Regions from separate parts of the Halomonas sp. M1 genome, predicted to be linked through region 1. Evidence: predicted binding sites of a transcription regulator. Region 1 holds the regulator's gene; the other holds the start of a gene.
What was found. Region 1 encodes sigma-54, which starts transcription at its own class of promoters, with help from an activator protein. Its sites were predicted from a motif close to TGGCACNNNNNTTGCTNT; they were not measured.
Positions count from the first base shown of each region.

Region 2: the regulator sigma-54 is predicted to act here: its motif matches at 10,073-10,090, upstream of glnL (nitrogen regulation protein NR(II)).

Region 1 covers NZ_CP121119.1:904,819-920,480, reverse strand. Annotated here, with positions in the region: gene P8S54_RS04200 (AsmA-like C-terminal region-containing protein) at 1-953, shown strand, start outside; gene tldD (metalloprotease TldD) at 950-2,404, shown strand; gene yjgA (ribosome biogenesis factor YjgA) at 2,412-2,933, opposite strand; gene pmbA (metalloprotease PmbA) at 3,031-4,371, shown strand; gene P8S54_RS04180 (HPr family phosphocarrier protein) at 4,412-4,681, opposite strand; gene rapZ (RNase adapter RapZ) at 4,743-5,660, opposite strand; gene ptsN (PTS IIA-like nitrogen regulatory protein PtsN) at 5,738-6,208, opposite strand; gene raiA (ribosome-associated translation inhibitor RaiA) at 6,213-6,521, opposite strand; gene P8S54_RS04160 (RNA polymerase factor sigma-54) at 6,609-8,024, opposite strand; gene lptB (LPS export ABC transporter ATP-binding protein) at 8,130-8,897, opposite strand; gene lptA (lipopolysaccharide transport periplasmic protein LptA) at 8,909-9,400, opposite strand; gene lptC (LPS export ABC transporter periplasmic protein LptC) at 9,409-9,981, opposite strand; gene P8S54_RS04140 (HAD hydrolase family protein) at 9,981-10,523, opposite strand; gene P8S54_RS04135 (KpsF/GutQ family sugar-phosphate isomerase) at 10,553-11,539, opposite strand; gene P8S54_RS04130 (ATP-binding cassette domain-containing protein) at 11,845-12,666, shown strand; gene mlaE (lipid asymmetry maintenance ABC transporter permease subunit MlaE) at 12,667-13,467, shown strand; gene mlaD (outer membrane lipid asymmetry maintenance protein MlaD) at 13,484-13,948, shown strand; gene P8S54_RS04115 (ABC transporter substrate-binding protein) at 14,016-14,675, shown strand; gene P8S54_RS04110 (STAS domain-containing protein) at 14,672-15,010, shown strand; gene P8S54_RS04105 (BolA family protein) at 15,097-15,348, shown strand; gene murA (UDP-N-acetylglucosamine 1-carboxyvinyltransferase) at 15,360-15,662, shown strand, end outside.
Region 2 covers NZ_CP121119.1:2,717,187-2,732,848, reverse strand. Annotated here, with positions in the region: gene P8S54_RS12650 (sodium/glutamate symporter) at 1-153, shown strand, start outside; gene P8S54_RS12645 (entericidin A/B family lipoprotein) at 1,073-1,207, shown strand; gene P8S54_RS12640 (YqiA/YcfP family alpha/beta fold hydrolase) at 1,213-1,740, shown strand; gene P8S54_RS12635 (DUF6435 family protein) at 1,829-2,005, shown strand; gene P8S54_RS12630 (ChaN family lipoprotein) at 2,017-2,901, shown strand; gene P8S54_RS12625 (hypothetical protein) at 3,060-3,527, shown strand; gene P8S54_RS12620 (tripartite tricarboxylate transporter permease) at 3,529-5,043, shown strand; gene P8S54_RS12615 (tripartite tricarboxylate transporter substrate binding protein) at 5,144-6,112, shown strand; gene P8S54_RS12610 (GGDEF domain-containing protein) at 6,170-7,339, opposite strand; gene glnG (nitrogen regulation protein NR(I)) at 7,469-8,902, opposite strand; gene glnL (nitrogen regulation protein NR(II)) at 8,899-9,957, opposite strand; gene P8S54_RS12595 (DUF4124 domain-containing protein) at 10,207-10,743, opposite strand; gene glnA (glutamate--ammonia ligase) at 10,929-12,335, opposite strand; gene P8S54_RS12585 (hypothetical protein) at 12,892-13,512, shown strand; gene P8S54_RS12580 (acyltransferase family protein) at 13,522-14,559, opposite strand; gene P8S54_RS12575 (alpha/beta hydrolase-fold protein) at 14,713-15,588, shown strand.

The sequences.
Region 1 (15,662 bases):
TAATGATTACTTCGCTGGAGGCCGAGCGACTGTTCGACATGCCCTCTAAAGAACATAGTAGCAGTGAAGCTTCACCCGCCTCATGGGTAGAGGCAGTGGAAACACGATACTCAACGTCGGCACCCATTCCTTCATGGCTGGCCGAGCTGCCCAGTGGTCGGTTACGACTTGCAGAAATCAGCTTGGGTGGGGGGCGGTTTGGCCCGCTAACGGCCTATTGGCAAACCGATGATCGACGCTTTTCGCTGTCACCCGTTGGGTTGACCCTTGGCCAGCTTTCGGCTCGGGGCGAACTATTTTGGGAAGGCAGTGCGGTGAACAGTCAAACGCGGGCCGATATTTCAATCCTCGGAGGGGATGTGGGTACTGCCCTAGAGCGGCTTGGCCAGCCGGTGGCGATGCGTAGCCGTTCAACGGACATCAACGCTGAGCTAGCATGGCCTGGCGCACCCTGGCAGCTTGACTTGAGCCGAGCGGGCGGCGAGATTGATATCGATATCCGTGATGGCCGTTTTGTGACATTGGAGTCCGCGCCCGCAAGGTTGGTTGGGCTGCTTAATTTTGACAACATATTACGCCGATTACGTCTGGATTTTTCTGATGTTACGGGTCAAGGCACCGCTTTTGATAGGGTATATGGCACAGCGGATGTGGCTGGTGGGAAGTTAATGATGCGCGGGCCGTTGCATATTGAAGCCCCGGCAGCCTCAATGACGCTTACCGGCAACATCAACCTAGCGCAGCGTGAACTCGATCAGCGTTTAGGCGTCACACTGCCAGTTAGCCAAAGTTTACCCATCGCGGCCATTGCCGTGGGCGCCCCCATTGTGGGGGGCGCCTTATTCCTCGCCGACCAGCTGTTTGGCGATGCGTTTGATCGAGCGACGACTATTCACTATCGCGTGCGAGGTCCCTGGACATCGCCGCAGGTTACCTTAGAAGGCCCTCAATGACCGCACTTAAAAGCGATTTAGATACCGCTGTTTCCATTCTGTTAACGCCGAGTGGTCTTGACCTAGATGCGTTGGACACAGGGCTTGGCTATGCCATGGGGGCAGGCATCGACTACGCCGATCTCTATTTTCAGCGCACCTGGCAAGAGGGATGGGTGTTGGAAGATGGCGAGGTAAAAGAAGCCAGCTACAACATTGATGGTGGGGTGGGTGTACGTTCGCTAGCAGGCGAAAAAACCGGCTTTGCCTACTCAAACCAGATTACCGCCGATGCGCTGGTGGACACTGGCCGCACCGCAGCGGGGATTGTACGTAGCGGCAAGCAGCTCTCTGGGCAGGCGGTAAGGCCTGTTTCTGTAGCGCCCTTTTATGCAGGCATTGACCCGCTGGCAGGCCTCACAGCAGAAGATAAGGTTGCGCTACTGAAAGAGGCCGACCGCGTGGCGCGTGCGGCTGACCCTTGTATCAGTCAAGTAAGCGCTTCACTGTCCGGTACCTACGAAGTAGTGCTGGTACGTGCCAGCGATGGCACTTTAGCAGCAGATATCCGCCCGCTAGTGCGTTTTAATGTCAGCGTTATTGCCTTTAAAAATGGCCGTCGCGAACGCGGCAGTGCAGGGGGTGGTGGGCGTTACTCCATGGCAAGGCTGCGAGATGAGGGCGTTGCCGCGCGTTACGCCAAAGAGGCGGTGCGCCAAGCCTTGGTAAATTTAGATGCAGTGGACGCGCCTGCAGGGCAAATGCCAGTAGTGCTCGGCGCCGGGTGGCCAGGCATCCTGCTACACGAAGCGGTTGGCCATGGTTTGGAGGGGGATTTTAACCGTAAAGGTAGCTCGGCGTTCGCTGGGCGAATGGGTCAGCGTGTTGCTGCCAAAGGCGTGACTATTGTCGACGATGCTACGTTATCAGATGGGCGTGGGTCGCTCAGCGTTGATGATGAAGGCACGCCTGGACAAAATACGCCGCTCATCGAAAACGGTATTTTAACGGGTTATATGCAGGACAAGCTTAACGCCCGTTTAATGAACATGGCGCCGACCGGCAATGCGCGGCGCGAGTCATTCGCCCACCTGCCGATGCCGCGGATGACCAATACCGTCATGTTAGCTGGCCAGGATGAGCCGAGCGACATTATTAAGAGCGTCAAGCGCGGTATCTATGCGGTGAGTTTTGGTGGCGGGCAGGTGGATATTACGTCGGGCAAGTTTGTGTTCTCGGCTAGCGAAGCCTATCTCATCGAAGATGGCAAAATTACTGCGCCTGTAAAAGGCGCTACCCTTATCGGTAATGGGCCAGAAGCCATGGGAAGAGTCTCTATGATTGGCCACGATGCGGAAATGGACACAGGTATTGGGGTGTGTGGCAAAGAGGGGCAAGGCGTACCGGTCGGCGTTGGTCAGCCCACCTTGAAGCTAGATGAGCTGACCGTTGGTGGCACCCAGTCGTCTTAACCCAAACTTAGAGGGCCAGCGTCTCGCGTAGGTGCTTGAAAAGCTTACGCGAGCTGGTGGGTGGCTTGCTTTGTTCGCGCTCTTTTCGTGCATTGCGCACTAGCTGGCGCAGCGTCTGGCGGTCGCCGTCAGGGTACTCGGCAAGAAATAAGTCAACACCGTCATCGCCTTCGTCGATTAAACGGTCACGCCATTTCTCAAGGCGATGAAAGGCATGGTCACGCTGCTCTTTCTCTTGTTCAATGCCGTCAAATACCCCTTGAATAGCGACGAGGTCTTCTTTGCGAATAAGTTTTCCCACGTACTGCATGTGGCGTCGACGCCCTTCATGGGAGCGGATGCGGGAGGTTTCCTCAATGGCTCGCAGCATGTCATCAGAGAGCGGAAAGCGCGCCAGTTCTGCGGGCTTCATGGCAATAAGTGTTTCGCCAAGTGCCTGTAACGCATGCATTTCTCGTTTTAGCTGAGATTTGCTCGGGCGTTCTTCCTGTTCATCACTATCGAAGGGTTCGGGGCGTTTCTTAGGCATACTAGAACTCACTGATCAGATTCGTTTGCAGCATTATATCAGCTGCGACAACAACATTGATTCGCCAATGCGATTCTGGCGAAAAGGAGGCCACAACATGGCACAGGCATTTGACGCAACCTCACAGCAGGCGCTGTTAACTACACGTGCAGAAGAGGCGTTGGCGCTGGCAAAACAGCTCGGTGCAGATGCAGCTGAAGTAGGTGCAAGCGTCGACCAAGGCGTGGGCATCAGCGTGCGCTTGGGCGAGGTGGAAACGGTAGAGCTTTCACGCGACCAAGGAATCGCCGTGACGCTGTATGTGGGGCAGCGTAAAGGCAGTGCGTCGTCGTCCGATGCAAGCAGTGCCTCTATTAAAGCGACGGTGGAAAAGGCCCTGGCGATTGCCCGCTACACAGGGGAAGACCCCGCTGCAGGGTTGGCTGATGCTGCCCTGATGGCATCGCATTTGCCCGATTTAAAAGTGCATTACCCTTGGCCGCTAACCACCGATGAGGCTATTGAGATAGCCTTGGCCTGCGAGCAGGCTGGCCGCAGCGTGGCGGGGATTCACCAGTCGGAGGGGGCATCGCTCTCTAGTGGTGAAGGCGTGCGTGTCTATGCCAATAGCCACGGTTTTTTGGGAACGCAAAAGGGTAGCAGTCACTCGCTTTCCTGCATGTTAATCGCCCAGGATGAAAATGGCATGCAGCGGGACTATGACTACACCTCGGCGCGAAATCCGAGCGAGCTTCGTGATCCTGAAAGCGTGGGGCAAGAGGCGGCTGCTCGGACACTTAGGCGCTTAGGCGCGAAGCGCCCACCGACAGGCACCTTCCCCGTACTTTTTGATCCTACGCTTGCCAGTGGGCTAATTGGCCACCTGATGGGCGCGTTAGCGGGCGGCGCGCTCTATCGTCAGGCATCTTTTTTATGCGACCGATTAGGAACGCCACTTTTTCCCAACTGGTTTAGCCTAGAAGAGCGACCGATGGAAGTGGGGGCAACCGCAAGCTCTCCCTTCGATGGCGAAGGCGTGCAAACGCGCAATAACCGCTTTATTGACCAGGGAAATATCGCAAGCTATATGCTTTCATCCTACAGCGCTCGCCGTTTAGGGATGCAAACCACGGCTAATGCTGGCGGTGCGCGTAATATTCGATTGGTAAACCCTGCCACGAGCCGGGACGCGCTGCTGAAAGAGATGGGTCGGGGGATTTGGGTAACCGAGCTAATGGGGCAGGGCGTTAATGGCGTTACCGGTGACTATTCAAGAGGGGCCGCGGGTTTTTGGGTTGAAAATGGGAAAGTGCAGTACCCTATAGAAGAGTTCACCATTGCTGGGAATCTCAACACCATGTTTGCGGGCTTGGTCGGTGTTGCTGATGACATAGACACTCGTGGCAGTATTCACACCGGCAGTTGGTTAATTGATGCCATGACGGTCGCAGGCAGCTAGCAACTCATGTTTGGGGATAGCGGTTAGCTGATTAGTACCATCATTGATCCTCATCAAATCTCGCGTCGAACAGGCTTTGGATGGCCTCCAGCGCCTGTTCAGCGTCATCGCCCTCTGCGATAACCTTTAACTCGGTGCCACAAGGTGCTGCTAGCATCAGTAGCGACATAATATTAGCCGCGTCGGCCTTTTGCTGTTGCTTGTAAACGAAAATGTTGGCTGAAAACTGTTGCCCGCATTTGACCAGTTTAGTCGCCGCTCGCGCGTGTAAGCCGCGCTGATTGGTAAGGGTTAAATTTCGTTCTGGCACCCTGGTTCCTTTTTGCCGAGTGGTGTCGTCTTGTTGGATACGTGCATCTAAGGTGTTAAAGCTACTCAGGTTCGACTGGTTCTGAAGGTGATGGTTGCGCCGGTTGTTCACTGAGAGTGTACTGAAGTCCCAGTTCTCGATGCCTTAGCTGTACTTCCCCTATGTGTTTTACGAGCCGTTGCGCGAGTTCCTCCACCATGTAAACAGAGCGGTGCTGGCCGCCGGTACAACCGATTGCAATGGTCATATAGCTTCTCTGGCTGTTTTGGTAAGCCGGCAGCCACTTCTCTAACCAGCTGTAAATGTCGTTGCTCATCGCATCGACAATGGGGTAGCTGCTGAGAAAAGCCACAATGTTAGCGTCTCTGCCAGTGTACTGACGTAGCGTTGGGTCCCAGTAGGGGTTAGGTAAGCAGCGCACATCAAACACAATATCGGCATCTAGGGGTACGCCCCGCTTGTAGCCAAATGACTCAAAGGTGAGGGTTAGCTGGTCGCTATGCTGATGGGCGACTTGATCGGTAATACGGCGACGTAAGTCGTGCACCGAAAGCCGTGAAGTGTCGATCATGAGATCAGCAAGGTCGCGTATCTCAAGCAGCGTTTCTTCTTCTTTGTTAATGGCTTCCTCAAGCGTCATGTCGCTATCGCGAGTTAGCGGATGTCGACGACGTGTAGCGGAGTAGCGCTCTAATAAAATTCTTGCATCGGTGGTCAGGTAAATTACCTGGAAACGAATCTGCCGCTGATTGAGCTCTTCAAGTAGCGTTGGCAGGCGCTCAAGAGCTGCTGGCAGGTTACGGGCATCAATGCTTACCGCTAAATGGGTACGCCCACCCTGAACACGCAGCTCATCTACTAAAGAGCCAAGCAGCATCGCGGGTAAGTTGTCGATGGCGTAGTAGCCAAGATCTTCTAACGCTTGTAAGGCGATAGATTTACCGGACCCAGAACGGCCGCTAATGATCACCAATTGCATAGAGTTTCTCTTGGGCTGCCAAAAAATTAATGAGGCTTAAAATGAAGAAAGGTAGCGGCTAGCGTCGAGGTAGACGCTTAGTGCGCCGATTTTTCACGGATTTTTGAGGTGATAAGCTCAAGAAGTTCACGCTGGCTAGTACTTTTCCGAAGCTGTTGTCGCGTATCAGCCTCGTTCATGATGGTGGCAACTTGCCCAAGTAATGCTAAGTGCGTGTCGTCAGCTTCTTCCGGCACCAACAAGACAAACACCAGATCGACAGGGTCGCCATCAATGGCATCGAAATCGACTGGCTCGGCAAGCTTTAAAAAGCCGGCAATAGGGGCGATGCAGTGGGGGCTTCGAGCATGGGGAATGGCAACGCCATTACCTATACCAGTACTTCCCAGGCGTTCGCGACCAATTAAACGGCTAAAGACTTCCTGGCTATCCAGGCTAGGGGTGTTTTGGGCAATAAAGGTGCTGAAAAACTCCAGCACCCTTTTTTTGCTGCCCCCGGGCACGTCGTATAGCACGCGCTCCGGGGGGAGTATGGTTTCCAACGTCATTGAATTAACGCACACCAGCGCCTTGGGCGCGAGCTTGTGCTTTTTCCTTGTGTTTAACGAGTTGACGATCGATCTTATCCGCTAAAGCATCAATAGCGGCGTACATGTCATTATCTAATGCTTCGGCGTGAAGATCAGCCCCGGCTGCGTGCAGAGTGCAGGCAGCTTGCTGTCGCTCTTTCTCAACAGATAAGGTCACTTGTACTGTCGTAATGTTGTCGTAGTGGCGCTCAACGCGCGCTAGTTTTTCATTTACGTAGTCACGCAAGGCGTCAGTCAGATCTACATGATGACCAGTGATATTTACTTGCATTGACGTGCTCCTTATCCATGGGACTGTACTTCGATTGTAACCCTTTTTACGCTGTTGCAAAGCCCTATAGCGGTGTTTCCTTGTTCGCTAACGTAAACGGCGCCGTTCACTTGAAGAGGGAATGCCCATTGACTCTCGATATTTGGCGACTGTGCGCCTTGCAACACTAATTCCGCCTGCTTCCAAGAGCGTCACCAAACGGCTGTCGGAAAGCGGCTTGCCCGGTGGCTCATCTTGCACCAACTTCTTAATCCGCGCGCGGATAGCGGTGCTGGAGTGGCTGTCGCCACCATCTTGGCCGCTGACCTGGCTGGAAAAGAAATACTTGAGTTCAAATACTCCTCGGGGCGTATGAATATACTTTTGAGTGGTCACCCGGGAGATGGTGGACTCATGCATCTCCACGGCTTCGGCTATGTCCGCTAAAATTAACGGTTTCATCGACTCTTCACCATGCTCTAAAAAGCCAATCTGGCGCGCGATAATTTCTCGACCCACTCGCAGCAGCGTATCATTTCGGCTCGAAAGGCTTTTAATTAGCCAGCGGGCTTCTTGAAGGTGCTCTTTAAGGAACTGGTTATCTTGGCTTTTATCAGCACGCTTTATCAAGCTTGCGTAGTCAGGCTGAATGCGTAGCCGGGGCAACGCTTCTGGATTAAGTTCCAGGTGCCAGCCTTCATTATCGTGCCGCACGACCAAATCTGGGGTTATATAGCTATCATCGCTGTCGCCGTAGGCACTGCCGGGGCGCGGGTCAAGGCTGCGAATGAGGCGAATAACATCATCGAGTTGTTCATCATCCAGGCTCAAGCGTCGTTTAAGCAGCCGTATATCGTCTTTGCCGAGTGCCTCAAGAAATTGACGCACCAGCCGTTTGGCAGGTACTAAAAGCGGCGTCTCCTCGGGGAGCGTGGCTAGCTGAAGCATTAGGCACTCGCGTAAGTCCCGCGCGAAGACCCCGGTGGGCTCAAACTGCTGCAAGCGCAACAGGGTGTTCTCTACTTCACGCTGGCTTAGGCCGTCCAGGCCCTGAGCTTTTAAGCCTTCGCGGATGTCGTTAAGCGGCTGAGTGATGTAGCCATTGGCATCGAGGGCATCGATCAAGCTTTCGGCAATAGTGTGCTCACGTAGCGTGAAGTCGGTCATGGCAAGTTGCCAAAGCAGGTGACCGTGCAGGCTTTGTCCTGCTGCCTGGCGCTCAAAATCAGGCCCTTCGCTGCTACCGCCCGTGCTGCCCATATCTTGGTAGGTGTCGGACCAGTCACTATCCACAGAAAGCTCACTAGGGATACTTTCAGCCCATTCTGCTTCCGGCGTCTCGGTGACCGCCTGCTCGCCAAATTCATCCTCTTGTTCCAGCATTGGGTTAGCGTCGAGCGCTTGCTGAATTTCTTGCCGCAGGTCGAGTGTTGAGAGCTGGAGCAGCGCAATTGCCTGCTGCAGCTGAGGTGTCATGGTCAGCTGTGTGCCGATACGCAGTTGAAGAGAAGCTTTCATGACCATCTGAGAACCACTCGTTAATCAGAAAGCTCCACCCTAGTGCGAGTTATCCTCAGGTGCAAGTGCAATAAGCATGCCATTAAAAGTAATTAGTCGGTAGGCGCCTGTTTATAGGCGGAAATCAGCCCCGAGATAGACGTCGCGCACCTTCTGGTTATCGAGGATAGACTGTGGGTCGCCGCTAGCAATGATTTGGCCATCGCCAACGATATAGGCGATATCGCAGATATCGAGCGTGTCTCGTACGTTATGGTCGGTGATGAGGACACCGATATGTCGCTGTTTGAGCGCGCGTATAATCGTTTTGATATCACCCACTGAAATAGGGTCTACGCCTGCGAACGGTTCATCTAGCAGAATAAACACAGGCTCGGTTGCCAGTGAGCGGGCAATTTCAACGCGCCGACGCTCGCCACCGGATAGGCTCATGCCCAGGTTGTCGCGGATATGGGTAATGTGGAAGTCTTCAAGTAGCGACTCTAGACGCTGTTCACGGGCGCTACGGTCAAGCTCCTTTCGAGTTTCAAGTATTGCCATGATGTTGTCGGCGACCGAAAGCTTACGAAAAATAGAGGCTTCCTGGGGCAGGTAGCCAATGCCTGCAATAGCCCGTTCATGCATGGGTGCGCGGGTGAGGTCTAGATCATCAATACCGACGCTGCCTGCGTCAGACTTAACCAACCCAACGATCATATAAAACGAGGTGGTTTTACCCGCTCCGTTCGGGCCGAGTAGCCCCACAACGCTGCCTTGGGTAATCTCTAGGTTAATATCTTTCACCACCCGGCGACGCTTATAGCTTTTAGCCAGGTGATGAGCATAGAGCGTTTTTACCGGAGCAGTTTCGTTAGTTGCTGTGGTGCTGGGGGTTGTCACAAATGAACTCCCTATTGCGCGGGCTGTAGGGTCATGCGAATACGCTGTGATTCGCTTCCGTCGACTTCTGAGCGGGCCTGCACGACCTCTCGGTCAATGAAGTATTCCAAGCGCCCCCCCTGGAAACGATCACCTCGTTGGGTAAGCTCTGCCTGATCGATGAGCTCAACCCGGCGTTCGGCGACATGATAGATAATGCGACGTGCCCAGCCTTCCATGGGTGTTGTTTCACCGTCTAGCTGGTTCCGTAGGTAAGCGCGCTCACCCGTGGCGATTGCGCGGGCAAGTTCGCCAGCATCATTGCGCTGAATTTCGACACGCTCCCCGCGAAGCTGCATCTCACCCTGGCGAATATTAACATTGCCGCTATAGACTGCCGTGCCAGCGAGCTGATCAAGATCTAAGCGGTCTGCTTCAACTTCAACCGGCGCTTGCGTTGTTTGGGCAGCCGCTGAGAGCGGCACCGCTAGGGCTAAAAGCGCGGTGCAGATTAAAACTTTCATAGCGACTCCTAAGGCGTCTGGGGGGCGGGCGGGTGGATGCCGCGCACATTATCGGTTAAGCGAACCTGGCTAGTGTCAAGCCACACATCCATGCGTGAAGCGCTGATCCGCTGTGGCGGTTGCTGCAGAAGTACCGGCACGTCGCTCCATGCATGGCGTGTCATGCCGTTATAGTGTAATAACTCTGTATCCAACTGCCAGCCTTCATCCGGTGCCAATAGTCTGGCTGCGCCGGTTAATGTCAGCGCGTGTGTGTCCGTATTGAGCGTGCCTGCGTTGGCGGTAGCTAGCCACTCTCGCTGTTCACCATCAAATAGTGTTACTCGGGGCGAGGTGGCTTGCGTCATGGCCCGCTGGGGGGTATGAACTAAATAGGGCGTGACCAGCGACTGTTGAATAGCACCCGTTTCGCCAAACAGAGTGATTTCAGCGTTTTCTAGCACATGGCCAGGCTCATCGGCTTGAGCATCTGGGTCTGGAGCGATGTCTTGCGGGCCGCGGGGGTCTATCCATACCAGCAGGGTGCCCAGGGCAACCACAACCCCGGTTAGCCAGACGCGCTTTTTAACCCGCCGAGTCATTACGAATGCCTGTGTAGATAGGTGTCCATCACGGCATCCCAGTGGCCTTGGGACATGAGCAGCGTATCGCAGATCTCACGAACCGCGCCGTGGCCACCAAGGCGATCGGTGATCCAATCCGCGTGGGTGTGCATGTAGTCGGGTGCATTGGGAACGGTAATGCCTACTCCAGAGCGCTTGATAGGGGCCAAATCCGGTAAGTCGTCGCCGCAGTAGGCAACTTGCTCTAAAGTGATGTCAAGGCGCTTGCAAAGGTCTTTGAGTGTGGCGAGCTTGTCTTCACAGCCTTGATGGACATGGGTAATGCCCAGAGACGCGGCGCGTTGACTGACCATGGTAGAGTCTCGGCCGGTAATCAGCGCCACATGAATACCAACGCGTTTTAATAGCTTTAGGCCGTGGCCGTCCTGGGTGTGAAACGCCTTAATCTCAATGCCATCCGCTTGGAAGTAGAGCCGGCCATCTGTCAATATGCCGTCGACATCAAGAGCGAGTAGACGTACACGACGAATGCGATCAAGTAGAGCATCAGGTAGGGCCATAGAGCCTCCTTGTAAGTGTTCAATAGTTTTCAGATAACGCCGCTAATCAAAAGATCATGCATATGTAAAGCGCCGATAGGTCGCTGCTGTTCATCGACCACGGCAAGCGCAGTGATACGGCTATCTTCCATGATCCGAACAGCTTCTGCAGCAAGCACATCAGGCCCAATACGTTTCCCAGGCCGTGTCATGACATCGTCAACACACACCTCTCGCAGGTCATGAAATTGATCAAGGGTGCGGCGTAGGTCGCCATCGGTATACACGCCGGCTAAGCGTCCATCGCTATCGACGACACAGGTGAAGCCAAGGCCTTGCCGGGTGATTTCCAACAGGGCATCCCGAAGTGGGCTACCCAGCGCAACTTGGGGAAGGCGAGCACCGTCATGCATGACGTCTTTAACACGCAGTAGCAAACGTTTGCCTAAGCTGCCGCCAGGGTGAGAGAGGGCAAAGTCTTCAGCGGTGAAGCCGCGAGCTTCTAAAAGTGCGACGGCAAGTGCATCTCCTAGCGCTAGCGCTGCGGTAGTCGAACTGGTAGGCGCAAGGTCGAGCGGGCAAGCTTCTCGCTCAACACCACTGTCCAGGTGGGCATCAGCATGTTTAGCCAGCGTGGAGCCGGGGCGGCCGGTCATGCTTACCAGGGGGGTGCCGAGTCTTTTAAGTAGCGGTAAAAGAGCGGTTACTTCGGCCGTTTCGCCAGAGTTCGATAGCGCTAATACCACATCGGCACGGGTAATCATGCCAAGGTCACCGTGGCTAGCTTCCCCTGGGTGGACAAAAAAAGCAGGTGTTCCAGTACTGGCAAGGGTAGCGGCTAACTTGCCAGCAATGTGGCCAGATTTCCCCATGCCGGTGACCACTACCCGGCCTTGGCAGGCAAGAATCAATTGACAGGCATGATCGAAGCCTTCGTCAAGCTTCGCCTGCAGGCCCCCAATAGCGGCTTGCTCAATTTGCAGGGTGCGCAGCGCACTTTCACGCAGCTGGCTGGGTGTAGAGGGTGGCTGGCGCATGATGTTGATAGTCTCGTTAGCGTTCAAAAATGAATAGGTAAGAATAACATCTCGTTGCGCTTTATAGGTAAAGCGCTTCGTCGCTTAGCCGCTTAAAAAAGCGGCAGGATCCGTTGCAGTGGCCTGAGATAGTGACAACGAGAGGTGCTGTTACTGCACGCTGTTACTAAAGATAGTGTTAGGATACGATGTTCGATAATATTTAGAAAACACTGTTTCTTTAGCGATGAATTCTACACTAAGCGGTGTGCGGTGATCCTATACTAACCCGCTACGGCGAGGCGACAATGAAGGTCAATCAGCCTATGACAGATGTTCCCTTCATAGAAATTGAAGATTTGTACTTCTCTCGGGGCGATCTCGATATTTTCCGGGGGATCAACATGACGATCCTGCGGGGGAAGGTGACGGCTATCATGGGGCCAAGCGGCACAGGTAAAACAACGCTGCTTAAGCTTATTGGCGGCCAGCTGACGCCAGACCGGGGTCGAGTTTTGATTGATGGTCAGGATGTCCATCGTTTGTCACGCAAGGCCCTGTTCGCGCTGCGTAAACGGATGGGCATGCTATTTCAAAGTGGCGCGCTTTTTTCTGATCTTGATGTGTTTGAAAACGTTGCGTTTCCTCTGCGGGTTCATACGGACTTACCTGATGCGATGATTCGTGACCTTGTGTTGCTCAAGCTTCAGGCCGTTGGGCTTCGCGGTGCTCGTCAGCTAACGCCCGCAGAACTTTCGGGCGGTATGGCGCGTCGCGTGGCGCTGGCGCGGGCGGTGGCGCTAGACCCAGAGTTAATCCTCTATGACGAACCGTTTGTAGGACAAGACCCCATTTCCATGGGCGTTTTAGTGCAGCTAATCAAGCGGCTAAATCAGGCGTTAGCGCTTACGTCGGTGGTCGTTTCTCACGACATAAAAGAGACGCTGAGCATTGCCGATTACCTATACTTGATTGCCGATGGTCAGGTCGTTGCCCATGGCACCCCCAAAACGTTGGATACTAACCAGGATCCGCGAGTTAGTCAGTTTATTCACGGCGAACCCGATGGGCCTGTGCCGTTTCATTATCCCGCTGAGAGTTTCTATCGCGATATTCTTGGGCAAGCTTCGGTCACAAGGGCAGGATAAATGCAGTCAAAACTCAAGCAAGGCACCGCTCATATTGCCCGTTTAGGTCGTAAAGGGTGTGATGCTATGGAAGCGCTGGGCCGGGCAGGCGTTTTTCTAGCGCAGTCTGCTGTGGGCATCCCGTCCCGGGAGGGGTGGGGGTTATGGCTTAAGCAGGTGCATTTCGTCGGTGTTCTATCGCTTGCCATTGTGTTGGTGTCGGGCCTGTTTATCGGTATGGTGCTGGCGCTACAGGGCTATACCATCCTGGTCGATTTTGGGGCTGAGCAGGCGTTAGGGCAGATGGTGGCGCTTTCGCTATTACGTGAGTTAGCACCTGTAGTAGCTGCATTGCTATTTGCTGGGCGGGCTGGGTCTGCATTGACGGCTGAAATAGGGCTGATGAAAGCAACCGAGCAGTTGACCAGTATGGAGATGATAGGCGTCGATCCACTGCGCCGTGTAGTGGCGCCGCGACTCTGGGCGGGCTTTGTAGCGCTGCCCATTCTCACCGTTGGGTTTAGCGTGGTGGGGATTTGGGGTGGCTATCTAGTAGGGGTTGAATGGCTGGGCGTCTTTGAAGGCTCATACTGGGGCAATATGCAGGCCAGCGTGTCATTTATAAATGACATTGGTAACGGCATGATCAAAAGTATGGTTTTTGCCGTGGTCGTAACCTGGATTGCGGTGTTCCAAGGTTATGATCTTATACCTACTTCTGAAGGTATTTCCCGTGCCACTACGCGCACCGTTGTGTATTCATCGCTAGCCGTCTTGGGGCTTGATTTTGTACTAACCGCCGTCATGTTCGGCGGCCTTTAATGGGTGGAGCAGTTTCATGAAGCGCACTAAAACCATGGAGTTTGGCGTTGGCCTCTTTATGCTGGCAGGTATTTTGGGGCTTGTGTTTCTGGGCTTGCGAGTCAGCGGGCTTACGCTTTCAGCTCCTTCCGAGACATTTCGGCTTGAGGCCAACTTTTCCAACATAGGTGGCTTAAGGCCCCGTGCCCGCGTCACCATGGCGGGGGTAACCGTTGGGCGGGTTGAGGCTATTGAGCTGGATACTGAGTGGTACGATGCCCGCGTTGTGTTAAGCCTAAATAGCGATTTGGAAGGCCAGCTATCCCGGGACACTACGGCAGCCATTCTAACCGCTGGCCTGCTAGGTGAGCAGTATATAGGGCTAAGTGTTGGGGGAGATCCTGATGTTTTGCAAGACGGTGACACTATCCGCGACACCCAGTCTGCATTGGTATTAGAAGAACTAATCCAGCAATTTATATCCAATATGGTTAGCAACTAACGGCTGAAGACGACCCGTTATACACAGCCTGGACATACGACACTTAGAATGATGAGGTGAAGAGATAATGAAATATACCGATAAAGTAACTGCTCGCTGGCTGTTTGCCGTTGTAATGACGATGGTCATGTTGTTGCCAATGAGTGCCCAGGCGCAGACCCAAACGCCTGAAGCGCTTATTCGTGAAAATGTCAGCGCTTTCATGGCTGAACTTGAAGGGAGAGAAGAGTACTTCGCGAATAATCTTGATGAGTTAAAAGCCTTAGTTAACGACAGCCTTGATGAAGTGGCAGACTTTCGCTATATCGGTGCCAGCGTAATGGGAGGCTATTTCCGCAATGCGACGCCAGAACAGCGTAGTCGATTCGCTAACGTCTTTCGTCAAACGCTGATTGATACCTATACTCGCGGGTTAGTAACTTTTGATTACGATGAACTTCGTGTGCTGGATAACCAGCGTGGTCAGCGCCATGAAGACCAGGCTAGTGTCGATATGGAAGTTGTTGCTAATAATGGTCAGGTTTACCCGGTAAGCTACAGCCTGCGGCTTTCCGATGGTGAATGGCGTGTAGTGAACGTGATCGTTAATGGCATTAATCTGGGCTTAACGTTCCGTAATCAGTTTGATCAAGCCATGCGCGAAAATAATCGCGACTACGATGCGGTTATTCGCGGGTGGTCCCCTGAGATTGGGGTTGACGAGCTAGAGCAGGGGGGTGATGCGTGACGCTGCTACTGTCACAGCCCAGCGTTTCCCTTGAAGTACAGGGGCGAACGCTTAAGGTAAGTGGAGATGTAGATGTAAGCGCAGCGGCCGAGTTGGCCGCTGCGGGCGTGAAATGGCTGAAAGCCAGTGGCGTGGACGAAGCAGCTTTTGACTTTACTGCTGTTTCAATGGCCAGCAGCGTGGCTATCAGCGTTCTCTTTGAGTGGATGCGAACCTGTAGCCGTCAAAAAATTGCCATCGAATCCATTGTACTGTCGGCACCTCTGATGCGGCTCGCATCGTTAGCAGAGCTTGATGAACTGATTGCACACCCAAGTGCGGCGCTAAGCGCGTAGACCAACATCGCCAAGCGCGCTGCTTTTCTTTATCATGTTTGCCTATTTCAAACTATCCAAATGGCCCCCAAGGAGTTTCCTGTCCCATGCAACCCAATGAAGTAAAAGCACTGCTCGAATCCCGCATCGAAGGATGTGATTTTCATATCCAGGGTGAAGGCTGTAATTTTCAGGTGATTGCGGTTGGCGAAGCCTTTGAAGGTCTCTCTCCTGTTAAGCGTCAACAGCTTGTTTACGCAGCATTAAGCGATGAAATCGCTTCCGGCGCGCTTCATGCTATTAGCATCAAAACGTTTACTCCGGTGCAGTGGCAAACTGCCCCGGAGAACGCCCGATAACGGGCGCGCTCATGGATAAATTACTTATTACCGGAAACGGTTCGGTTGACGGTGAAGTGTGGGCAAGCGGTGCTAAAAACGCGGCATTACCAATTTTATGCGCTAGCTTGCTTGCTAATGGCCCCGTGGTCATTGGTAACTTGCCCCACCTTCAAGATATTACCACAACGTTAGAGTTGCTCGGGCGCATGGGCGTTGAGCCAGTAATGGGCGAGAAGCTCAGTATCCAGCTAGACGGCTCTCAAGTTACCCAGTGTCATGCGCCTTATGAGCTTGTTAAGAAAATGCGGGCGTCTATTTTGGTGCTGGGTCCA
Region 2 (15,662 bases), 1.8 Mb from region 1:
GCCGCCGCGCTACCCCTCATCGCCCAGTTTGGGGCGCTTTCAGTACTTATATTTACCGGCATTTTAACCCTCAGCTGGTTAGCCTTTGGGTTGCTCTATTTTGGGCGCATGGTGCCTGAGCGAGGGAAAGGCCGGTGGCATAAAAGCAAATAAAAATGGTTACTTAAAACACCAACGCCCGCAGCTGCGGGCGTTGGTGTAATGATGTGGCGGGCTCATCTCTCAGGAGGCATATCGTCAATATCGTCGACAGTCGCCAAAAAAGATGTTTTAAACATCATGTAAAGCCCAAGCCCTGAGAACACAAGAAACAGCACGAACATGCATAACATCAGTACCATGGCCATAACGCTCGTCCCTGAAGGTGTGCGGCTGCTGCGTTGACGTTTTATAACCGCTAAAAGTTGCGTGTCCCGCAAGAATAGACCAAAAAGCCTTGTTCATCTGTACAAAAGCCGAGCGTTACGCAAAGGTTTTAAGAAATCCTAGAAATATCAGCGCGTTATTAAATCACAAACATGCAAAAAAACCACCTCGGTTAAACGAGATGGTGATTTTGCACCGTTGCCGCTCCATGACCTTGATGACCAACGCTTCCCTGCGCAAGTAGTAACAAGCAAACTGAGCGTCCTTTTAAATCCTTTTCAACTGCTGGCCTCCGTGCCTTCCTGACTTACCTGTCAGCTTACTCGTACTATTTTTCTGTCATTGCCAATTACCATCCTTGCTAACGCTTCCGTTGCTGGCTGCAATAATCCTTTAACTATAATCCTTTAAATGACAGCGTTTCTTCAGGGTACACCTAGTAACTGCAGACAATAGGCCAACAAGCCAAGCCAAAGGATTAATATTATTAAAAACATAGATTTACTAAAAAATGATTTGCTGAAAAATCGACTGGATTGACTTAAAAAATCGTTTTCTAGTGTATAAAACTGACACATGAGACAAAAAGTCGCGGCAAACATCAGCATTCCCCCTTAAACCTGTGGCATCAGTCGCCAACTGGGCTTATTTTAATCAGTGAACCTCTTTGCCCGTGCTGGGCTCGTGTCCTTGTAAGGAATCTTCGATGAAGCGCACACTTTTACTTGGCGTGGTAGTACTGGCGACCCTACTTGTTATCAGCGGCTGCAATACCGTTCGCGGCGTGGGTCAAGATATCGAACAGGGCGGCGAAGCCCTCCAACGCTCAGCAGGTAGCTAACCATTATGATGACCGTCTACCTCTCCCACGGCTTAGAAAGTGGCCCTGGAGCGTTAAAAATACAGGCGCTCAACGGCATTGCTGAACAGCTGGAGGATTGTGAGCCGGTAGTCATGGACTATCGCGGAATGCCGGAACCGCAACAACGCTTGCAGCACCTGCGGGCCACCATGGCATCCCGGCGCGATACCCCCGCCCATTGTGTATTGGCTGGTTCAAGCATCGGTGGCTGGTTAAGCGCTGCCGTGAGTGCGCAGCAGCCCGTGCTCGGCTGTTTTTTGCTGGCACCCGCACTGGGCCTACTCGACTACCCTGAAACATCGCCGACTATTCAAGCAGCCGTCACGCATATTGTTCATGGGTGGCGGGACGATGTAGTACCGCCCGGGCCGGTTATCGAACGCGCCCGCGTGCAGCGGCTCTCTCTACGAATGGTCGATGACGACCACCGTTTGCACGATAGCCTGGACACTATTCTTGCTGATTTTGAGCGCTTTTTGGGCCAGTGCGCGGCACTCAACCGCGCTTGTTAAGCAGTCTTTACCTGAGGCATTTCAACAAATATTCGACATGCACCCTATAAATCTATACAAATGATATACACCCATTAGGAGAGTGCTCATGTTCGGACTATTTAAGCGCGACCCAAAAAAGAAGCTTCAGCAGGCTTATGAACGTAAACTACAGGCGGCGATGGAAGCATCTCGCAACGGTGACATGCGGGCTAACGCCACCTTAACAGAAGAGGCGGAAGCCCTTCTGGCAGAAATCAACCGTCTAAAAGCGGCTGAAAAGTAGGCATCAACCCTATGAATTTACGTCTGATAACCGCCTCACTGGCAGCTATTGGCTTAACGCCGCTCAGCGTGCACGCCAGTTGCCCCAGCCCAGGCGAATGGTGGCAAGCGAATCAAGCAGTGCCCAATAACGAACTTCTCGCTCAGGCTGCCCAGCAACAGGTAGTGCTACTAGGCGAGCGGCATGACGCCATTGACCATCACCGCTGGCAGCTAAGCACGCTGGCGGGGCTGCACGCATTGCGTAATGATATGGTGATCGGTTTGGAGATGCTGCCACGTCACGCGCAGCCAGTACTAGACGACTGGGTGGCAGGTGAGCTGAATGAAAATGAACTGCTAGAGCAGACCCAGTGGCAAGAGACATGGGGCTTTGATCCTGCACTTTACCTACCCATTTTTCACTTTGCGCGATTACAGCAGATTCCGCTCATTGCCTTAAACATTACTCCGGCGTTGCGCCAGCGCTTGTCTGCAGAGGGATTTGAAAACGTTCCCGCTGACCAGCGCCACCACATTCCCGCCCCGCAAGACGCGCCTGCCGCCTACCAACAAAGGCTGCAAGCGGCATTTGAGCAGCATGCCATGGACATGGACGACCCTGACCGGCTAACGCGCTTCATTAACGCCCAGCTCAGTTGGGACGTCGCCATGGCCCACGGGTTAGCCGACGAAGCTCGTCAGGGATATTTGGCCGTAGGTTTAATGGGCCTGGGCCATGTTATCTATAACGAAGGTGTTGCCCACCAGCTTAACGGGATGGGCGTAGAGCACGCCTTGAGCCTGTTACCCTGGGAGCGTAACGAGTGCCAAATACCCGACCCTTCATTAGCAGATGCTGTGTTTGTGCTTGAAGCGGATGCTCACACTCACTCTGCACCTACTAATCACAACTAGTATCCCAGCTGTTTTTTCTCACAGACCGCATTAACGGCGTCGCATTTACTTAAAAAAGCGTTGATTGTCGCGTTTAAATGTTTCATTGCGGCAAGTTGATTATTGCCTGCTCGACTCATAGGGTGGTGATACTCAACTCATTTCAATAAAAAATAACTATGACGACCGATATCGCAGAACGCCGTAAAAATCTGTGGTCAGGACTGGGGGTTACCCTCCTCTCCTGCTGGCTGCTGATTTGGATTATCCCTCGGTATGGTGGTTCAGGCATGGCCTTTGGCATGCACCCCCAACGCCTTGCCACGCTAGGTGCCTGGGTAATGCTGTTATGTGCCGCTGCGCTTGCGCTTGTTAGCCTGATACAGCTCAAAAAAAGCCGTGCGCCACTGTTTAAGCTCCCTCCCCTATCAAACGTTTGGCACCAATCTTGGCCTTTCTGTTATGTGCTTTTGTTTATCGGGCTAGCCACGTTTATCCCGCTTACCTGGTTAGCTCCTTTTATTGTAGGCACACTGGTCGCGCTGCTTGGTGAACGACGCTGGTACGTTATTCTTCTGGCAGCGGCCATTCCGACCGCAGCGCTCTATTTATTAACGGTTCATCTAATGCGCATAGGGGTGGTCTGATATGCCGGAACTTAGCGCAATTACGGGTGCATTTGGCGATGCATTAACCCTGCACTCCATTAGCGTCATCCTTGGCGGTGTACTATTAGGTTATTTAGTCGGGGTCATTCCTGGCTTAAACCGCTCCGTTGCCATCGCGATCGCTATTCCCCTCACGTTCTATATGTCCGCTTATGCGGCTATCGCCTTTCTTATCGGCCTTTCCAAAGGCACGGCAGCAGGCAGCGCCGTTTCAGCTATTTTGCTTAACACCCCTGGCGAGCCATCCTCAGCGGCTACCTGCCTGGACGGCTACCCAATGGCCAAAAATGGCCAGCCCCGCAAAGCACTCAAGGTTGGGCTGCTAGCCTCGGTCATTGGCGACTTACTCTCGACCTTACTGCTGATCGCCGTGGTGATCCCTTTTGCCTCTGTGGCGCTCAAATTTGGCCCCTATGAGTTAGCGGCTATCCTAATTTTTGCGTTGGTGTTCATTGCTGGCATGGCAGGCGGCTCGTTCCTAAAAGGCATGGCGGCTGGTGGAATGGGCGTTATTTTGGGAACGGTGGGCCTCGACCCTGAAACGGGGGCGATGCGCTTAACCTTTGGCTTCGCTGAGTTGATGGAAGGCGTCCCTATACTTCCTCTGGTGATTGGCACCTTAGCGCTCTCGGAAATGTTTGTGCAGTTAGACGAGTACCGGCGTACTAAAGGGGGCAGCTCGGTGCGTCTTGGCCATAACCCTGATGACGACCTCTCTTACGGTGAATTTAAAAAGACGCTACCTACTATTTTTAAAAGCACCGGCGTAGGGGCCTTTGTAGGTGCGTTGCCCGGCCTTGGGCCATCAGTGGGTTCCTTTATGGCCTATGGGCTTGCTAAACGGGGCTCAAAAGACCCCCACAGCTTTGGCAAAGGCAACCCAAATGGCATTGCCGCCGCGGAAGCAGCCGATAACGCGGTTATCCCCGCCAGCTATATTCCACTCTTCGGTTTAGGCATTCCTGGCAGCGTTTCTGCCGCCCTGCTGGTAGGCGCCTTTATGATTCACGGCATTCAGGTGGGGCCGCTTATGCTGCGCGACCATCCACAAATGCTGTTTACTATTTTTGCGGGCATGGTAGTGGCAAGCCTACTTATGCTCGCCGTGGGCTGGTATGGCCTACGCATCTTTGCCAAAGTCACTAATGTGCCACAAAACATCGTCATTCCGGTGGTTATATTCCTGTGCCTAGCGGGCATACAGGTGCAGGGGTACGGCACCTTTGGCTTATTAACCGTGTTCGGTTTTGCCATCTTTGGTTATTTCTTGAAGAAGCACGATTACTCCTTCGTGACGTTCTTGGTCGCTTTCATTGTGACCCCTATGCTGGAGATGAATCTGCGCCAATCAGTAATTCTATCCGGCGGTGACATCAGCATTTTGCTGCAGCGGCCTATTGCACTGCTCTTCGTGGTCGCCACGGTACTGATGGTGCTGCACCTCGCTTGGAGCAGCTACCGCTCTTACCGACAGCGCCGCTCGGTCTCTCTATAGCCCTGCGGTGCTCAAACTAACCAACACCTGAAAACTATTTTTATAACGCGACATATAAAAATCAAAAACTATTCCTATAAACGATTGAGGAAATGGCACCATGAAAAAAACACTTCTTAGTACAGCGATTCTTTCTGCGGCACTGGCTGTCGGCATGAGCACCGTTCAAGCAAGCGACTTCCCTAACAAGCCGCTTACGTTAGTGGTTGGTTTTGGCGCGGGTGGCAGCACCGATATTCAGGCACGTGTACTTGCCAACGTACTGGAAGATGAGCTGGGGCAGCCCGTTAACGTGGTCAACCAACCCGGCGCGGGTGGCGGTATTGCGCTAACACGCTTAGCCAATAACCGCGATGAAGGCTATACCTTCGCTTTTGGCACCTCGATGACCATTACTTACGGCCCGCTAGCAACTGAAACCGCCTATCAGCTGGACGATTTCCGCTACGTTGCAGGCGTTACGTTAGGGCAGTCGGCCATTGTAACCGGTGAAGACCGCCCCTTCGGCGACAGCTGGGAATCCCTGGTTGAGTACGCGCGGGAAAACCCGGGCACTAGCTACGCCACGCAAACCGCCCTTGATCGCATGATCATTGAGTACATCTCTCAGAAAGAAGGCCTCGACCTTCGCATCGTGCCGACAGCAGGGGGTGCCGGCATGGCGCCACTGATTCTTTCCGGCGATGTGGATTTTGCCTACAGTGGCGGCACCCACTCAGGCTATGCCGAGTCTGGCGAAATGCCCGTACTGCTTAGCCTAGCGGAAGAGCGTTTAGTGGCGTTCCCCGATGCCCCAAGCATGCAGGAAGCCGGCTATGACATTAACCCGGCGGAAATCCGTGTGGTAATGGTGCCCAAAAACACGCCTGACGCCCACGTTGAACGCTTGGCCGAAGCACTGGAAGCCGCTACCCAGGATGAGCGCTTCATTGAAATCACCGAAGAGCGCATCTTAATGCCGGTGGTTTATCTCTCAGAAGATGAGGTTACCCAAACACTCACTGAGCAGACCGAAAGCTACAAAGCGCTGATTGAAGAACTAGGCGGCGTACCCGGCGCCGACGAATAAGCAACACCTAAGCCACACTAAAGCGCCCGCTGCTAAGCATAAGCAGCGGGCGCTTTTTTATAGATCACTCGCGACCACGCAGTTACGCCCCTTGGCTTTAGCGCAATAAAGGTGCGCATCTGCTCGTTTGAGAACTTCCTCGCTGGTTTCCAGGGCCTGGGGGCAGGCCACGCCTATGCTGGCCGTTACAGGCACCGGGTGGCCGTCATGATCAAACAGCGTTGCAGTTTCAACCGCCTCACGAATGCGCTCAGCAATGAGGGAAGCGTTGGTGATATCTGCCCCCATCAACACCACCACAAATTCTTCGCCACCAAAGCGAGCCACCATATCGCCAGTACGCACTTGCAACGCTATTACCCGGGCAAATTCGCGCAGTACCTTATCGCCCACGGAGTGACCGTGCGTGTCATTGACCTGCTTAAAGTGGTCGATATCCATCATTAGCAACCCATAAGGAAGCACTTTGCCAGTACGTGCGGCTTCGCGCTCAAGCTCGGCAAAGCGACGCTCCAAGGCGCCGCGGTTAAGCAGCCCTGTCAGTGCATCATGGGTCGCTTGCCGATAAAGCCTTAACAGCAGGCTAAGCTGAAAATGGTTGGCCGTCAGCGCCACCACCAGCAGCGCCGCTAATAGCCACTGCTCTTCAAATCCGACTGGCGTTAGCCAGGTACCGGCCACCTGCTGGGAAAAGGTGAGCAACCCTTGAAGCAGCAGCCCCGCGAGGAGCGACTCTATCAAGGTGAAGGGGAAGATACTTAGAGACGCGACTAACAAGAAAGGAATAAAGCTGTAGCCGATCAAGGCCTGACTATCACCCGGCGGCACTAGGCTTAACACCAAGGCGTAAAACAGCGCTGGCAAAGCAATCAGCGCTCCTGTGCTAAACCGTATCCGCTGAATCTGCTCTTCACTGCGCCAGGCCCACCATACCACCAGCGCGAACCCCACCATCATTACCACACGCCCCGCCAGGGTAAAACGGTGCAGTGGTTCGGGCAGCATCATCGCATCAATCAATAGCCATAACGGTGAGAGCAGTAAAAAAATAAAGCCCATGGCCACGACCCGGCTGCGTAGGTAATGGCCATAGGCATAGATAAAATCACGGCTGTGGTGACGAGCCGTCAGCGTGTCGCGCAGCGCACTCAGGGTATTCGACACCCAAGCGGCGTTGGCCAATGCGGTGGAGCTGACGCGGCGACGGCGTTCTAAACGCGAGGGCATAACGGTAAGCACTCTGGTGTATACACGCTAAAGCGTACATAAAGGTTATTGTCAGGTTAACTTTACCAACCTTATTAGTAACGCGCGTGACATACGTCATTCTCTGGTGCTTAAACGCTTAATGCGGTGTTATCCCCCCTCATCGGCTAGCGCGGGCAGTAGCGTTTTTAATTTACGGGTCAGCGTATTGCGCCCCCAGCCCAGCAGTTCGGCAGCCTCTCCTTTGCGGCCTCCGGTATGCTTCAGCGCTGTCTCTATTAAGATGCGCTCAAAATCCGGCACGGCTTCTTCCAGCAAATGGGTATGCCCTTCTGCCAAGGCGCGGTCGGCCCACTCTCTGAAAGCCGAGCGCCAATCGCCGTGGGCGCTGTTTTCTGTCGTACTTAACGTACGCAGCTCCGGCGGCAGGTCTTCAATGAGGATCTCACGGCCCGAAGCCATGACCGTTAGCCAGCGGCAAATATTTTCCAACTGGCGTACGTTGCCAGGCCAAGGCAAACGGGTAAGGTGAGCCTCTGCTTCTGCGGTGAGCACTTTGATATCCGTTGCCAGCTCTTTCGCCGCCTCGGCCAAGAAATGGCGCGTGAGGCGGGGAATATCTTCCCGACGCTCTGCTAGGCACGGCAGATGCACACGGATCACATTTAAACGGTGGAACAAGTCCTCCCGAAAGCGCCCATCCTCGACCAGCGACTCCAGGTTTTGGTGAGTGGCCGCAATAATGCGCACATCAACTTTTACCGGCGTATGCCCACCCACGCGGTAAAACTCACCGTCGGCCAGCACTCGCAGCAGCCGTGTTTGCGTTTCGGCGGGCATATCGCCGATTTCATCTAAAAACAGCGTACCGCCGTTGGCCTGCTCAAAGCGCCCCTGACGCTGCTGGGAAGCGCCTGTGAAAGCGCCTTTTTCATGGCCAAACAGCTCAGACTCAATTAAGTCACGGGGAATTGCCGCCATGTTAAGCGCGATAAACGGCTTACCCGCCCGGGGGCTGTGCTGGTGGAGTGCCTGGGCAACGCGCTCCTTACCCGTGCCCGACTCCCCATTAATTAATACCGTAATATGCGAGTGCGAAAGGCGGCCGATGGCACGAAACACTTCCTGCATCGCAGGCGCTTCGCCAATAATTTCAGCGCTTAAGCCTTCTGGAACCGTTACCGGGCGCTGGCGTTCCCGGGCATGGGCAACAGCTCTACGCACTAGGGCAAGCGCCTCATCCACATCAAACGGCTTAGGCAGGTATTCAAATGCCCCCCCTTGATAGGAGGCCACCGCGCTATCTAGATCGGAATGAGCAGTCATCACGATAACGGGCAAATCGGGGTGGGCATCGCGCACCCGCGACATCAGGTCAAGCCCATCAATACCCGGCATACGAATATCGGTCACCAGCACATCGGGCGGGTTCTCTAATAGCCGGGCTAAGGCGGTGTCGGCCCGCTCAATACACTCGACTTGCAGGTCTGGCTGCGCCAGCGCGCGCTCGAGCACCCAACGGATGGCGCGGTCATCGTCGACAATGACCACCCGTGCAACATCGGTACGTGTCGCCTCAGTCATGACGCTTCTCCGGTGAAATTAATAACCAATGGAATCAGTAAACGAAATTCGGTGTGGCCGGGTCGTGAATCGCATTCGATCAATCCTTGATGTTGGTGCAAAATTGACTGAGCAATGGATAGCCCCAGGCCGCTGCCTTCAGCGCGCCCAGAAACCATGGGGTAGAAGAGCGTTTCGCGTAATGCATCAGGAATACCAGGGCCGTTATCAATCACGCCTACTTCGCTCACTAACCGGTGGCGCTCGGCCCCCAGGGTAAACTGGCGCTTGGCACGGGTACGCAGGATGAGTTCTGGCGCGGGGGTGCCTGCATCACTCATGGCCTGAACCGCGTTGCGGGCGACGTTAAGCACCGCCTGAATCATCTGCGACTCATCGCCAGAAAGGTCAGGCAGGCTAGGGTCATAGTCGCGGGTGACCGCTACGTGAGGGTGCTCAGCGATGAGCAGCGCCCGCACCCGCTCCAGCACTTTATGAATATTGACCGGCTCATGTTTCACGATGCGGTTGGGGCCAAGCATGGAGTCCACTAGGTCACGTAGGCGGTCCACCTCTTCGACGATGATATGGGTAAATTCACGCAGCGCTGGGTCGTCTAAATCTCGCTCCAGCAGCTGTGCTGCTCCACGAATCCCCCCCAGTGGGTTTTTAACTTCATGGGCCAAGCCGCGGGCTAAAATTTTGATGGTTTCCTGGCGGGTGGTTAACGCTTCTTCCCGGGAAATTTGCATCAGGCGGTCGCGGGGTTCTACTTCTAACAGCAGCTCATCTTCTGAAAGGGGGGTAACGGTGTAATCCACCGTGAGGGGTTCGCTATTTAGCGGCGTAATGCGCGCCTCACGCTGGGTAAAGGGGTGAAAGGCATCCCGGGCTTTGGCGAGCACGTCATCAATGCTATCGCCACTGCCCAGCAGGGTATCCAGACTTATATTCTGTACACGGCTTAGGCTAACGGCCAGTAATGCTTCAGCAGCAGGATTCATCCAGCGAACGCGTAGCTCGCCATCCAGCAACAGTACCGCCGTTGTGAGATGTTCTAACAAACGTTGATACATGGCATACCCTGACTAAGTGAGCTGACGTAATACGCTAAAACAGTGTGCTGAGAATCTTCTTTCGGGCATACGCATGATTCAGCATAAAAGGCGCGCTGCCGGTTGTGCAGGAAGAACTGCAAAAAGCACGCCAACTATCGGCAAGCGCCGAGTTGCACGGCTTGAGGGCATCGTTTCCCAACACGGCGAGACGTTCTAGCGCAATGTAGCGGTTTCTTGGCGATGTCAATGCACCACTATAGTGCAGAGCTACTCGTCAGCAACGGTAATGCTCACCGGATCAGTGCGGTGCTGCACCCGGCCGCTGCTATCGAGCAACTCAGCCTGAAGCCGGTGCTGGCCCTGGGAAAGGCCCGTCAACCAAAATGCATCGCTATTCAGCGCTGTCTGGCTAAGCTCACCGTTCACCAATAGCTGAACTTTGTGATCTTCCCGCAGCGGGGGTGACACGTGCAGCTCGACGGCGGTCATGCCATCGCGAATAGCTGCCCCACCCTGGGGCGCGCTAATCACAAAGCGGTCGTAAGGCATAAAGGGCTGCCCAGGGCTACCCTGGCGACGCGGCGCCGATGGGGCAGCGCGGGGAGACGTGGAAACGCTCGGCAGCGGTGCTAACGTCAGCGCTTCGCCGCCGCGCTCCGGGTTATCGGTAAAGGTGACCCTGCCCTGCTCATCCAGCACTCGGTAAACCGTTTGTGCTTGCGCAGCGCTTACCCACAGGCACAGCACGAGCAAAGTGCCTGTTAATAAACTCTTTTTTGCCTCAAAACGCCGCCCAAATGCCATCGCGCCCCTTCCTTTACATTGTTTGTGCCAATAAAAAACCCCGCCGAGGCGGGGTTTCAGTGCTTATTTCAGTACTGATATAAGTGCTGGTAACAGTACTTACTACCGTACTTGTTAGCGCATTTACTTCGCTACTGACAACCACCGCCGGGGTGATAGTAGCAGCTAGGTATTAATAACGCTGATTAGCAGCTGTAGTACATGTCGAACTCAATGGGGTGAGTCGTCATGCGGATACGCTCAACGTCTTCCATCTTCAGTTCGATGTAGGCGTCGATCATTTCGTCGGTGAACACGCCACCTTCGGTTAGGAACGCGCGGTCAACATCGAGTGCTTCCAGCGCTTGATCCAGGCTGTTTGCAACGGTCGGCACTGACTTGCCTTCTTCTGGCGGCAGGTCGTACAGGTTCTTATCCATCGCATCGCCAGGATGGATCTTGTTCTTGATACCGTCGATACCGGCCATCAGCATGGCGGCAAACGCCAAGTAGGGGTTGGCCGTCGGATCAGGAAAGCGCGTTTCGACACGCTTGCCTTTCGGGCTAGCCGTGTACGGAATACGGATAGAAGCAGAACGGTTGCGGGCACTGTAGGCCAGCATTACCGGCGCTTCAAAACCAGGTACCAAACGCTTGTAAGAGTTAGTCGACGCGTTAGTGAAGGCGTTCAGAGCGCGGGCGTGCTTGATGATGCCGCCAATGTAGTAAAGCGCCATTTCAGACAGGCCAGCGTACTCGTCACCGGCGAACTGGTTCTGACCATCTTTCCAGAAGGACTGGTGGATGTGCATACCTGAACCGTTATCGCCCACCAGGGGCTTCGGCATAAAGGTAGCCGTTTTGCCGTAAGCGTGAGCCACATTGTGGATCACGTACTTCATTTCCTGAACTTCGTCAGCCTTCTTCACCAGCGTGTTGAACTTAACGCCGATTTCGTTCTGACCCGCGTTGGCAACCTCGTGGTGATGAACTTCCACGGTCTGGCCAATCGCTTCCAGGGTGTTACACATAGCACCACGAATATCATGGAAGCTATCTACCGGGGGAACCGGGAAGTAACCGCCTTTTACGCGCGGACGGTGACCTAGGTTGCCGCCCTCAACAACGTTGTCGGTAGCCCAGGCGCCTTCGTCAGAGGTGATTTTGTACATAGAGCCCTGGATATCGGACTTCCAGTGCACTTCATCAAAAATAAAGAATTCAGGCTCAGGGCCAAAGAAAGCCGTATCGCCCAGGCCGGTAGACTGCAGGTAGGCTTCTGCACGCTTAGCAATAGAACGTGGGTCGCGGTCGTAGCCCTGCATAGTAGCCGGCTCGATAATGTCGCAACGCAGGATCAGGGTAGCGTCTTCGGTGAAGGGGTCCAGGAAACCAGTACCGTCTTCTGGGCGCAGAATCATGTCGGATTCATTGATGCCCTTCCAGCCGTTGATGGAAGAACCATCAAACATCTGGCCGTTTTCAAAAAACTCCTCGTTCACATCCCGAGCAGGAACAGTAACGTGCTGCTCTTTACCGCGGGTGTCGGTGAAACGCAGGTCTACCCACTTAACATCATGTTCTTCAATTAGCGCGAGAGTCTTGGCTGACATAGTGTCCTCCGGTATGAGCGTGGCTTAAAGCGTAAAACAGAAAGCTATCGATAAAAATGTTATTCGACAAAACATTCAACACGCTAAGGGCATGTGTCACGTTTGTCATTCTTCTTCGCTCAACGTTTGTCTGGCGGTAAAGAGCAAAACGTCCAGCGATATTCCAAACCGGCTATTGTTGTAGCACGCCACAGGGCTTCTGCCTACGACACGCTAGCCGCTAAACAACTGTTTCCAAAATATAAAGCACAGAGCATGCCAACTTTGCACCAATATGGCATTAAAAAATAGCAAGCCATTGTATTTATTAATTTAAAACTTCTCTCACTATGCCTCTTCATGTGGCATGACGCCTATAAGAGCAGCCCTGCCTTGCCATCAACCCAGAAAAACGCACCAAAAACACACAAGCAAACACCTATATGCATCAACTTGGTGCATAAAAAAACCCACAACCTTCATTTGTGTTAAGCAACTTTCACTTGCTACTTAAAGAAACCAAGAACTACAATAAATTACAAACTTTATAGGTTTCATAACATGGGAAGCCGCTTTCATGGGTACGGTCTGCTTTATTGTTGATGCGCTGGTAACGGGTGCCCGTTTACCACGCCACCTCCACTCCATTCGGCAGTCCGGCCATTCAGACCATCTAGTGCCCATTATTGTCACTCATACCCGTGCTGATAATCGCTTGGCGGACTTGGAGCAGCGCTACCAAGTGCACTGCATAATTACACCCTCCCGCCCACTGGGTGCACGCCTGAACCAAGCTGCTTATATCAGCCAAGCGGAGTGGCTGTTTATCGCGCTAAAGAAAAAAACCATCGCCCCAGAGCAGTGGGACGAGATTATTGCCCAGCTAGATACCTCTTCTCTCGACGCATTGATCATTGTAAGTGCACCGCCGCGCTTTTCTTCGCGCCTCCTGCAACGTTTTATAGGCTCTGCCATTACGGTGCCACCTTACATCGCGATTCGACGCGCCTGGTTAGAACGCTTAGGCGGGTTTGACCCCGAACTGGATGAGCCAGCGTTGGTAGACTTACTGCAGCGCCTTTATGCCTGCCCCACACGCCTAAAAACCATCAGTAGCAAGACTCTACGCTCACAGCACGGCTTATTTGTTAAAGACGATGCACGTTACCCACTCCACGCTTCACACCTAATCCCTTAATTCCCGCGTTTATACTTTTAAACGTTTGCCAAAAAGCATGGCGCCCCAGGTAGTCGTATTCGCCAATTTGTTGAGCGCTATAGAGCCGATAACCCCCACTACAATCAGCAGCACAGCGTATACAGGCAGGGGAAGCGCTGTGGGCCCGACAAAAAAATCTGTGATTGCAAAAAACATCGGGTGGGCAAGGTAGATACCAAACGAATACGCATTGATATAGCGTACCCAAGGCGGCGCTCGGCGCCCCTTTAAGTAGCGCATTGCCCACAGCGTGAACAACACAAAAAAAGGAATCACCCAGACCTCTTTGGATGAAAAGGCCAGCCATCCCGCAAAGGTGGCCATCACAATGCAAACCACTAGCCCCATCAGCCATCTTGGCCGAGCCAACACACGTATCCAAGCGGGTAACTGAACCGTTTCCATTTGAGACACTGCAGACGGCATTAAAAGGTAGTAGCGCACCAGCGCGAGCGCCAAAAAGAAGAGATACACCCAGCCCAACGGGGCAATCCAAAGCAAATAGCCAGGCGGCGCTACCTCAAGCCAATAAGCTAAACCCCAGTAAGCCATGCTTACGATGCAGCTACCCCATAGCCAGGGCATAGGGTCAAAGCGCCATAGCTGCCAGCGGGTAAATAGCCAGTAGGCCGTGTAAAACTGCATAGCAATAATCAAGAAGTACCCATGCCAACCTGCAAAAACAAAATACTCCGTTGCATTGCTAATAAAGCCAACCGGCTCATCGCTGTTTTGTAAACGCATCCATTCAGCCGTCGAATAAATGAATCCATATACCAAATAGGGCAGCATGACGTACTTAACCCGCTGCCCGAGGAACCCCGACGGCACTTGTTTGTTGTATCGAACGGCAAACACAAATATCGAAATAAACAAAAAAATAGGCGTGCCAAGCACCAGCGGAATACGCATCAGATCGGTAAATACATTATCAACACGCTGATTTATATGGTCGAGCCAGTGAAATAAGAAAACAGCGATACACCCATAAGCACGCAACCAGTAAATTTCCTCAACCTTCTGCATCCACCCTCCCAATGAGAAAACACCCTGCTAGGCTAAGATATGCGGCATAACCCTAACTAAGGCGTACGACGTTTGTAACGTAATTTAATTCCTGGAGGCCACGTGCTCATCTCTTCTTTAGCGTATTTTTTTAAGCGCGTTTGGCGCAGTTTAATTGCTTTTACCATTGGTTTGGCGATAAGCAGTAACACGATGGCTGGCGATATATCCCGCGAGCAATTCACCTCACCCACGCTAGGTCACGACTACCCTTATACAATTTATTTACCCCGGGGTTATGACAAAGATGCTCAAGCTCCCTACCCCGTTATCTATCTACTCCACGGCTCGTTTGGTAATGAGCTTGACTGGGCCACCCAGGGTAACCTTCCCCAAATAGCCGGCCGACTAATAAGTGCTGGCCACATACCCCCTACAGTATTTGTCATGCCGGGCAGCCGAAGCTGGTGGGTAGATGGATATAACGAGCCCGCCCGCAGCGCCTTTTTCGATGACCTGTTACCGCATATCGAAAGCACTTATAACGTTGGCAACACTCGCCAACTGCGTGGGGTTGCCGGGCTATCGGCCGGTGGTTACGGCGCACTGAACTTCGCCCTAGAGCGGCCCGATATGTTCGCGGCTGTAGCGGCATTAAGCCCAGCAAGCTACGTGCCCACGCCGCCCGCAAACTCCTCAGCCAAACGACATCCCGCGTTTCAGAATGAGCAGGGGCAGTTCGACCAAGACCTGTGGACGCGGCTCAACTATACCGCTCACTTAGAAGAGTACCGCTTTCTTGTTACACCAAGGCCAAGTTCGACTACCAGCGATATTCCCCCCGTACCGCTTTACATAAGTGCGGGGCGCCGTGATGTATTCGACGCGGAGTATCACGCTCGGGTACTACGCCAAGCGATGGAGCGTATTCAGCCAGGCTACGTGCGGCTCGATTTATACCCAGGCGGCCATACTTGGCGCGTATGGCGAGCAAGCCTGCCGGCAGCGCTGAACTTCATGTTTCAATATGTAGAGCGGCCCGAGGAATAAGCCACAGCTGGGTTCTCTCTGCTAGCGTTGGCGGTGTGTTAAGTAATAAGACAAGCTCCACCTGAAAACGCCCT